Regions from separate parts of the Kitasatospora sp. NEAU-69 genome, predicted to be linked through region 2. Evidence: riboswitches for the same ligand, from Rfam matches in the RefSeq annotation. Region 2 holds a riboswitch; the other holds the start of a gene.
The links. Region 2 has a riboswitch for cyclic di-AMP ahead of AC060L_RS33790 (transglycosylase family protein). Riboswitches for the same ligand answer to the same signal wherever they lie in the genome.
Positions count from the first base shown of each region.

Region 1: it holds a riboswitch for cyclic di-AMP, as region 2 does, so the genes downstream of both, AC060L_RS05555 (glycoside hydrolase family 16 protein) here and AC060L_RS33790 (transglycosylase family protein) in region 2, are expected to answer to the same signal.

Region 1 is NZ_JBWXUE010000003.1:289,448-293,830, forward strand. Features, by position in the region: gene AC060L_RS05545 (IclR family transcriptional regulator) at 1-367, shown strand, start outside; gene AC060L_RS05550 (hypothetical protein) at 403-879, shown strand; gene AC060L_RS05555 (glycoside hydrolase family 16 protein) at 918-2,165, opposite strand; cyclic di-AMP (ydaO/yuaA leader) riboswitch at 2,169-2,345, opposite strand; gene AC060L_RS05560 (guanyl-specific ribonuclease) at 2,618-3,010, shown strand; gene AC060L_RS05565 (helix-turn-helix transcriptional regulator) at 3,107-3,940, opposite strand; gene AC060L_RS05570 (class I SAM-dependent methyltransferase) at 4,139-4,383, opposite strand, start outside.
Region 2 is NZ_JBWXUE010000045.1:45,072-49,454, forward strand. Features, by position in the region: gene AC060L_RS33780 (LacI family DNA-binding transcriptional regulator) at 1-613, shown strand, start outside; gene AC060L_RS33785 (hypothetical protein) at 965-1,165, opposite strand; gene AC060L_RS33790 (transglycosylase family protein) at 1,322-2,509, opposite strand; cyclic di-AMP (ydaO/yuaA leader) riboswitch at 2,517-2,685, opposite strand; gene AC060L_RS33795 (sirohydrochlorin chelatase family protein) at 3,317-4,291, opposite strand.

The sequences.
Region 1 (4,383 bases), on a different contig from region 2:
GGTGCAGCCGCACTGCACCGGCGTCGGCAAGGCACTGCTGGCCCAGCTGCCCGAGGACGAGGCGCGCGCGGTGCTCGGCCCGAACCCGCTGCCCGCGCACACCGAGTTCACCGTCACCGACCCGGACGCGCTGCTCAGCCAGCTGGCCGCCGCGCGCGAGGCCGGCTACGTGGTGGACGACCAGGAGCAGGAGATCGGCGTGCGCTGCATCGCGGTCGCCGTCCCCGGCGCGCCGACGCCGACCGCGCTCTCGGTCTCCGGCCCCGAGGCGCGGATCCGGGCGCTGGAGGAGCAGAGCGGCGGCGCGGCGCTGGTGCCGGTGATGCGCCAGATCGCCGAACGGCTGGGCGCGGTCCTGGCGCCCTGATGCCGGGTGACCGGCCTCGTACGTAAAGTGACGGCATGCGACCACTGCTCGTCCCGCTGCTGCTCACGCCCGTGCTGACCGCCGCCCTGCTCGGCGCGGCGGCTGACCCGGCGGCCGCCCCGGCGGTCGCTCAGGCCGACCTCGCCGTGGTGCCGATGGACCCCGCCCCGGCGCCGCCCGGCGGCAGCACCACGGTGCACGGGTTCGTCGCGAACGAGGGGTCGGCGACCGCCGGCGCGTTCACCGTCGTGGTCCGGCTGCCAGTCGGTGCGACGGCGGTGGGGCCGTACTTCCCGGCCGGCTGCACGGCGAACGCGACCGCCTCGGTGGTCCGCTGCCCGTTCCCGGCGGGCCTGCGGGCGCAGCGCTCGGCGACCGCGACGGTGCCGGTGCGGATCGCCGCCACCGCGCGCGGGACGCTGGCGGGCGGGCGGGTGAGCGTGGAAAGCACCGGAGACCCGAATCCGGCGAACCACAGCGCGCCATTCGTGATTCGGGTCTCCGGGACCTGATCGTCAGATGATCCTCAGGCGATCGTCGCCGGTAGCTGTCAGCGGTAGACGCGCACGTAGTCCGCGGCGAAGCTGATCGGGGCGGTGCCGGTCGGGGCCGGGTGGTACTCGCCGGCGCTGATCGACAGGTTGAGGATCAGGTACGCCGACCAGTTGGCGCCCACGCCGGTGTTGTCGGAGAAGACCTTGACGCCGTTGACGTAGTAGTCCACCGAGTTGGCGCCGTAGTACGTGCCGATGGTCACCCACTGGCCGGGCTTCACCGCGTTCGCGTCGGTGTAGTACTTCTGCGCGGGGTTGACGTGGTTGGTCAGCTCCAGCAGGTTCGGGTTGTCCGGGTGGTACTCGAACGAGTCGATCTCGCCGTTGCCGTTCGACCAGGTCCACAGCGCCGGCCAGGCACCGGCCGTGCCCGGCAGCTGCACCCGGGTCTCGGCGTAGTCGCCGGTCTTGACCTTGAAGCCCTCGCTGGTGCCCTCGGTGGTCAGGAACCCGGTGGTCCAGGCCTGCTTGCCGTTCTCCAGGGTGTGGCTGCTCGGCTGGGCGGTGAAGGTGGCGACACCGTTCGCGACCGAGACGTCGGACGGGTCGAGCCAGTCCAGCTTGTTGTCGTTCGGGTTGTGGTTGCCGTACTGGTACGCGGTGCTGCTGCTGGTGTTCCAGCGGGCGCTGTTCAGCGGGCCGTTGAACTCGTCCGACCAGGTCAGCGACTTGCCGGCGACCGGCGCTGCGGGGGCGGCGGGGGACGTGGACGGGCTGGTGCTCGGCGTCGGGGCCGGCGCGGGGGCCGGGGTGACGGTGGGCGTCGAGGTCGGCGTCGGGGCGGGCGCCGGGGTCGGCGTCTGCGTCTGCGTCTGCGCCGGGGCGACGGTCAGCGTGTGGGCCGGCAGGTTGTGCCAGGTACCCGCCTGGTCCTGGTAGTAGCCGAACATGCTGTACGACCCGGTCGCGAAGGTCCGCGCGCCGGTGGTCAGCGACACCCCGCCCGGGCAGAGCTGCACGTTGCTCCGCGAGCCGGGGAAGTCCAGGTTGTCGCCGGCCGCGTCGCGCACGCCGACACCCAGCGACCTCACGGTGAAGCAGGAGCCGGAGTGCACGGTCAGTGCGGCGGTGGTGGCCGCTCCGGTGGTCGCGGTGCCGGGCGTCAGCCGGTCCTGGGTGACGCTGGGCGTCGTGGGCGCGGAGGTGCGGGCCCAGGCGGGCACCTGGCCGACGATCGGGACGGCGACCAGCGCGAGGGCGCCGGCGACGACGCCGAGGCGGACGGGGGTGGCGGAAGAGATCATGAGCGGTCCTCTTGCGACGCCTGCGAGGTGAGCTGTCGGGTTCGGGCCGCAAGTGGCCCGGCCGCCGGGAAGGCACGGCTTCACCCCAAGCCGTGACCGCGCGTGACGGGCAGACGCGTCAGCGGGGTCGCAGCACTACCGTGGGTCCCCCGCTCCTGCCCGGTGCGGTGCTCTGGTTCCGGACGACGGGCGGGCAGGACTCGGCGCCCCGGCGGTCGGGCTCGCCGTGGGGGGGCGAGCGACCTGCAGGTTAGGCAGATCAGAAGATCAATCACAATGTCAGACGACTCACACCAATTCACCCGTAACGGCTCACGGCGGACGTCCGGCATGCTCCCAGTCAGCGCACAGCAAACACTCAGACCACGTGACAGTTACATGGACATGAAGACTCGCCGAGTACCCCCGTGGCACCTTCTCAGCCGCCCTGATGCGGCCTCAGACTGCTTGCCATGCACACTCTTCTACGCGCGTTGAAGTCGCGTACCGCGTCCGTTCTCACCGTCGGCCTGATCTCGCTGGCCCCGATCGCGCTCACCGCCACCGACGCGCACGCCGACGTCAGCGGCAACGTCTGCCAGAGCACGCTGCCGAGCCAGGCGGACGACACGCTCAACCTGATCGCCCAGGGCGGCCCGTTCCCGTACTCCCAGGACGGCGAGACCTTCCAGAACCGCGAGGGCGTGCTGCCCAGCGAGCCGGACGGCTACTACCAGGAGTACACGGTCGTCACGCCGGGCGCCCGGACCCGTGGCACCCGCCGGATCATCACCGGCCAGGACGGCTCGGACTACTACACGTCCGACCACTACTCCACGTTCTACCTGGTCGACTTCAGCTGCTGAAACGGGCCTGACCTGGCCTGATCGCGGCCTGATCGCGGCCTGATCGCGGCCTGATCGCGGTCCGATCGCGGTCCGATCGACGATGCCGGTCCGCTCTCAGAGCGGCCGGCGAGACCCACCGACTGCCCCCGGACGCACGCCGACCGGGGGCAGTCGGCCTGCCGCCTGCCAGACCACCGCCGCCTCCACCCGGCTGTGCACCCGGAGCTTGGCGTAGGCGTGCTCCAGGTGCTTGTCCACGGTGCGCGGCGAGACCGCCAGCCGCCGCCCGATCTGACGGTCGGTCAGCCCGCCGGCGAGCAGGTCGAGCACCGCGGCCTCGCGCGCGGTCAACCGTGCGGCCAGCTCGGCGGGCAGTTGGGCGGACAGCCGGGCGGACAGCTCCGCGGGCACCCGCACCGGCGGCGCCAGCCGGTCCAGCGCGTGGCCCAGCCGGGCCCGCAGCAGCGTGGCCGCCTCCAGGTCGGCGTCCGCGAAGTCGCCGGCGGAGCGGTTCACGATCAGCGCGACGGTGCGCCGCCGGGTGCCCGACCAGCCGGCCGGGAAGGCCATCCCCAGCTGGTACTGCGCGTCCACCGCGCGCAGCACCGCGTTGTACGTGCCGAGCCGGTGGTAGTCGGTGAGGCTCTGCAGGTCGGAGCGGCGCAGCGGGACGCCGGGCCCGGTGATGTCGGTGTGCCGGAAGAACGGGTCCTCGGGCGCGTACCGGTAGAAGCCGGCCTCCGCCTCCGGGCTGTACAGGTTCACCGGCGTGTGCCTCGGGAAGCGTGCGAGCGTGGTCCGGGTGGACCAGGTGAGCGAGTCCCCCGGCACCGCGCGGAGCAGCAGCGGCAGCAGCGCCGGGAGGAGCGTCTCCTCGTCGACGGCATCGAGCAGCAGGTCGATCACGGCGCAGACACGCCGCAACCCGGCCTCCCCGGACGGAGCCACTCTTGGAGCGTGCTCCGTCCAGGGGGCCGGGTCAAGCCGGGCCCCGACAAACCCGGCTCCGGCGGCCGCCCGGCCCAAGCGAGGCGGACTGCGGTGACAGGTGGACTCTGGACTGCGGGCTACGGACTGCGGACTGCGGACTGCGGGCTGCGGGCTGCGGGCTGCGGAGGCGGCCGCCGTTCAGCGGCTCGTCGCCCTTCAGCGGCTCGCCGCGTAGACCCGGTTGACCGGGCTCTCGGCCGCCAGCCGCCAGTGGTGCAGCCCGGCGTCGTCGGCGAGGTGGCGCATGGCGTCCTCACCGGCGTGGTTACCCATCGCCATCGGGCCGTGCTGGGCCAGCGCGGAGGGCAGGCAGATCGCGACGCTGGCGGAGACCACCGCACGCCCGATCGGATTGGCGTTCTCCCGGACGTCGGCCGAGACGTTCGGCTCGACGATCATGC
Region 2 (4,383 bases):
GCTGACCGGACGCCAGGTGCCGTTCGTGCTGATCAACGGCTACAGCGAGCGGATCGCCGCGCCGTTCATCTCGCCCGACGACCGGGCGGCGATGTGGATGGCCGTGCAGCACCTGGCCGAGCTCGGCCACGAGCAGATCGGCCTGGCCGTCGGCCAGCGCCGGTACGTGCCGGTGCTGCGCAAGATCGAGGGCTTCACCGCGGCGCTGCAGGCGGTGCTCGGCAAGACGGCCGAGGAGGCCGAGCAGCTGGTGCACCACACGCTGTTCAGCGTCGAGGGCGGCCACTCGGCGGCCGGCGCGCTGCTGGACCGCGGCTGCACGGCGATCGTCTGCGGCAGCGACATGATGGCACTCGGCGCGATCCGCGCGGTGCGCCAGCGCGGGCTGACCGTGCCCGGGGACATCTCGGTGGTCGGCTTCGACGACTCCCCGCTGATCGCCTTCACCGAGCCGCCGCTCACCACGATCCGCCAGCCCGTCGAGGCCATGGCCACCGCCGCCGTGGACGCCCTCCTGGAGGAGGTCGGCGGCGGCGCGGCCCAGCGGGCGGAGTTCATGTTCCAACCGGAACTGGTCATGCGCGGCTCCACCGGAGCCCGCCCCCACCGCTGAACCCCCGCCGGCAGCGCCATCCCCGCCCACCACGCTGACACCGCGCCAGCGTGGTGGCGCTGCGCCGGCCACGCGATCCCGGCCCCACCGCTGACACCGCGCGAGCGCTGGCAATCCCCTCTCCATCCCCACCCCGTAACGCTCGCCCTGCACCCGATGGGCATGCCTGAGCCCCGGCCACCTCTGGTGGCCGGGGCTCAGGCATGCCCATCGGGTTGCCCATCGGGTTGCCCATCGGGTTGCCCATCGGGTTGCCCATCGGGTTGCCCATCGGGGCTCGCGCTCAGCCGGGCAAGCCTGGGCCGGGCCCGGCCCAGGGCTGTCCGGCCCTCAGCCCTCAGCCCTCAGCCCTCAGCCCTCGGCTGCCGGGCGGTCCGTGTGGGGGCGGTCGAGTGCGGTGTGGGCCTCGCCCGTGCGCGCTTCGGTCCGCTGACCGCGGGCCAGGTAGTCGCGGACGATCAGCTCGACCGCGTCCTGCGGGTTCTTGGTGCCGCTGAGCAGCATCGCGTCGATGGCGAGATTGGCATCCAGCGTGACGGTCACCTTGGCCATGCGGGGTCCCCTCCTGATCGGTGGCGGACCCCCAGCATGCCGCACACCGGGAACGCCCGTGGGCCGCTCCCCCAAAGGGAAGCGGCCCACAGGCCCACAGTCGCGCAAGTGCCAAGTGCCAAGTGCCAAGCGCCGAGCGCTACGACCGACCGACGATCAGACCCGGCCGGCGAAGCTCGGGGCGTAGTTCGCGATGGTCTCGTACTTCACGCCCGCGCTCGGGTTGGCGGCCTCGACGAAGCTGCCGTTGCCCACGTAGATCGCGACGTGGTAAACGCCCGCCGTGCTGCCGTCGTTCGACCAGAACAGCAGGTCGCCCGGCTGCAGGCTGTTCATCGACACCGGGGTGGCGGCGGCGGCCTGGTCGGCGGCGACGCGCGGGATGGAGATGCCCGCCGCGGCCATCGCGGCCTGGGTCAGGCCGGAGCAGTCCCAGCCGCCGTTGCCGGTGCCGCCGTAGACGTACGCCTGGCCGACCTTGGACTCGGCGAACGCGACCGCGGTGGCCATCGCGCCGCTCGGCGCGACAGCGGCGGCCGGAGCCGCGGTGGCGGCCGGGGCGCTCGTCGTGGTGGTGGCGGTGGTGGCAGCGGCCGCAGGCGCGTTGCCGCCGCCCTGCTGGCCCGAGGTGCCGAGGTGCAGGCGCTGGCCGGGGTAGATGGAGTCCGGACCGTGGGTCAGCTGCGCCTTGTTGAGGTCGTACAGCTTCTGCCAGCCGCCGTCCACGTGGTGGCTGCTGGCGATGGTGGACAGCCAGTCACCCGCCTTGACGGTGTAGTCCTGGTTGCCCTGCGAGCCGTGGTTCCAGTTGCCCCAGCCGCCCTGGCCGTTCCAGCTGTGGCCGGAGCCACTGCCCTGCGCCGAGTTGCCCTGCGCGGGGGCGCTCGCGGCCGGCGTGCTCGGAGCCGGCGTGCTCGGAGCCGGGGTGCTGGTCGCCGCGGCGCCCGGGTTGATCGCCGGAGCGGCACCGCCCTGGGTCAGGCCGGCCTGCGGGCCGCAGACGGGCCAGGCGCCGGGGCCCTGGTCCGCGAGGACCTTCTCGGCGACCGCGATCTGCTGGTCCTTGGTGGCCTGGTTGGCCTGCGCGGCGTACTGGGTGCCGCCGTACGCGGCCCAGGTGCTCGCGGAGAACTGCAGGCCGCCGTAGTAGCCGTTGCCGGTGTTGATGCTCCAGTCGCCGCTGCTCTCGCACTGGGCGACCTTGTCCCAGGTGGAGACCGTCGCGGCGGACGCCGTGGTGGCGGTGATGCACGGCAGGCTGAGGCCCAGGCCGACCAGGCCGGTGGCCGCGATCAGGCGGCGCGCGTTGCGGGACGGACGGGTCGTGCCGGTAGTGGGCAGCATGAAGACGCGTTCCTCTCCTACGCCTACGAGGTGAGCTGTCGGATTCGGGCTGGAGTTGCCCGGCCGTGCTGAGCACGGCTTCACCCCTAGCCGCAGGCGTCGTGCCGGTCCGAGGACCGACGCCCGCAGCGCTTACCTGTGGTTCCCCCGCTCCTGCCGTGATGCGTCTGTGCGGTGCAAGCGCGACCGGTGGCAGGATTCGGCGTCCGGTTGCTCTTGGTCCGTGTGACCACGAACGGGGAGCACGTTAGACAGAGATAAGTTGAATTCGCAAATGCCTGTGACGGCCATCACATGGCCTTTTCGCCATTGTCAAGATCAATAGCGGAGATCATCTGACAGGCCTTCGGCTGCAAGGACCCTTCGTTGACGATCTTTACCTGGTAAGTAAGCCCTCGCCGACCGGAGTTGGCCTCCCGTCAGACCCGGCGAAACCTGATGCCCCATCCGGGATCAGTGAATTCGATCATGGCTCGCGAGGATGGGGGAGTGTCCATGAATTCGACCGACCAAAGGGTCGGGACCCGGGATCCGACGGTCCGTCCGAAGTGCCAAGACGATGGGGCGAATGTCCGTTTCACTCTGGTTTGGCATTTCTGACGACCCGTTCGCGGGTTTGCCGCACAAACGCACAAGCGTGGATGCACAAGAGCACAAGCAGCGAATGTGCGGCCGCGAAATGCACAAGCGCACAAAGCGCGAACCGGCAAAGCACAAACGCACAAACGCACAAACACGGAAAGGCTCCCCACCCGACTGCGGGTGGGGAGCCTCCCCGGTTGCTGCTGCGGAGCGCCTGAGGCGGTGTTACTCGGCCATCTCGGCTGCTGCGGCCGCTTCAGCGGCCTCGGCGGCGGCCACCGCCTCGGCCTCGATCTGCTCGGCGGTCGGCAGGCCCAGCTCGCCCAGTGCGACGAGGTACGCGGAGGCGATCAGCTGCCCTATGGTCGAGTAGCTGCCGACCGGGTCCGCCGAGGGGCAGCCGGTCTCCTCGGCCGCGGCGGCCAGCAGGGCCGGGTCCACCTCGGGGCCGATCACCAGCGGGGCGAGCGCCGGCCGCTGCGAGCCGGTGGCCCGCAGGTGCTCGACGGCGGCGGCGACCGAACCGGGCACGTCCAGCGCGGCCGGGACCACGGGGACGGCCAGGCGGGCCGCGAGCAGCACGCCGGTGATCCCGGCCGCGGCGGCGGCCTCCTCGCCACCGGCGGTGGTCAGCACCACGCCGTCGGCCGCCGTCGTGATGGCGAACAGCCGGGCGCGGTCGGCGCGGGCCAGACCGGCCTCGGAGAGCCGCACGTGGACGGCCTCGGCGAGCAGCGGGTGCGGACCGAGCGGATCGGTCAGCAGTGCGCCGGTCTCGGCGGCCAGCTGCTGCAGTGCCGTCAGCTGCTGGTGCGGGCCGGGTAGCAGCGGGATCAGCACCGGGGTCGGCAGGCCGGCCCCGACGGCGCCGGCGATCAGCTCGGCCGCGGTCGGCAGCGTGGCGCCGAACGACGGTGCCCCGGCTTCGCCCTCGCCCTCGCCCTGCGGCGCCTCGTCGGTCGCGGCCGACGGCAGCCACCCGGCGGCGAGTTGGATGCCGGGCTGCTCGCCGCGGACCATGGACAGGATCTCGTCGACCAGGGCGACCGTCTCGGGTGAGGCCTCGGCCGGGATGGCGAGCACCAGTGCGGGCGCACCGGCCGGCACCTCGGGCCGCTCGGGCCGACGGTGGCGCCCCCGCGCACGGGAGCCTGGAGTGCGGACGGGCAGTGGTGCGCCCGGGATGGCTGCAGTGCTCATGGCGGAGATCGTAGGACATTCGGGCGCACCTTCCGAAGTCGGGCACCCTCGCAGCTCAGCCGCCCCGTCCGGGTCGTGTCGCACGGTCAGCC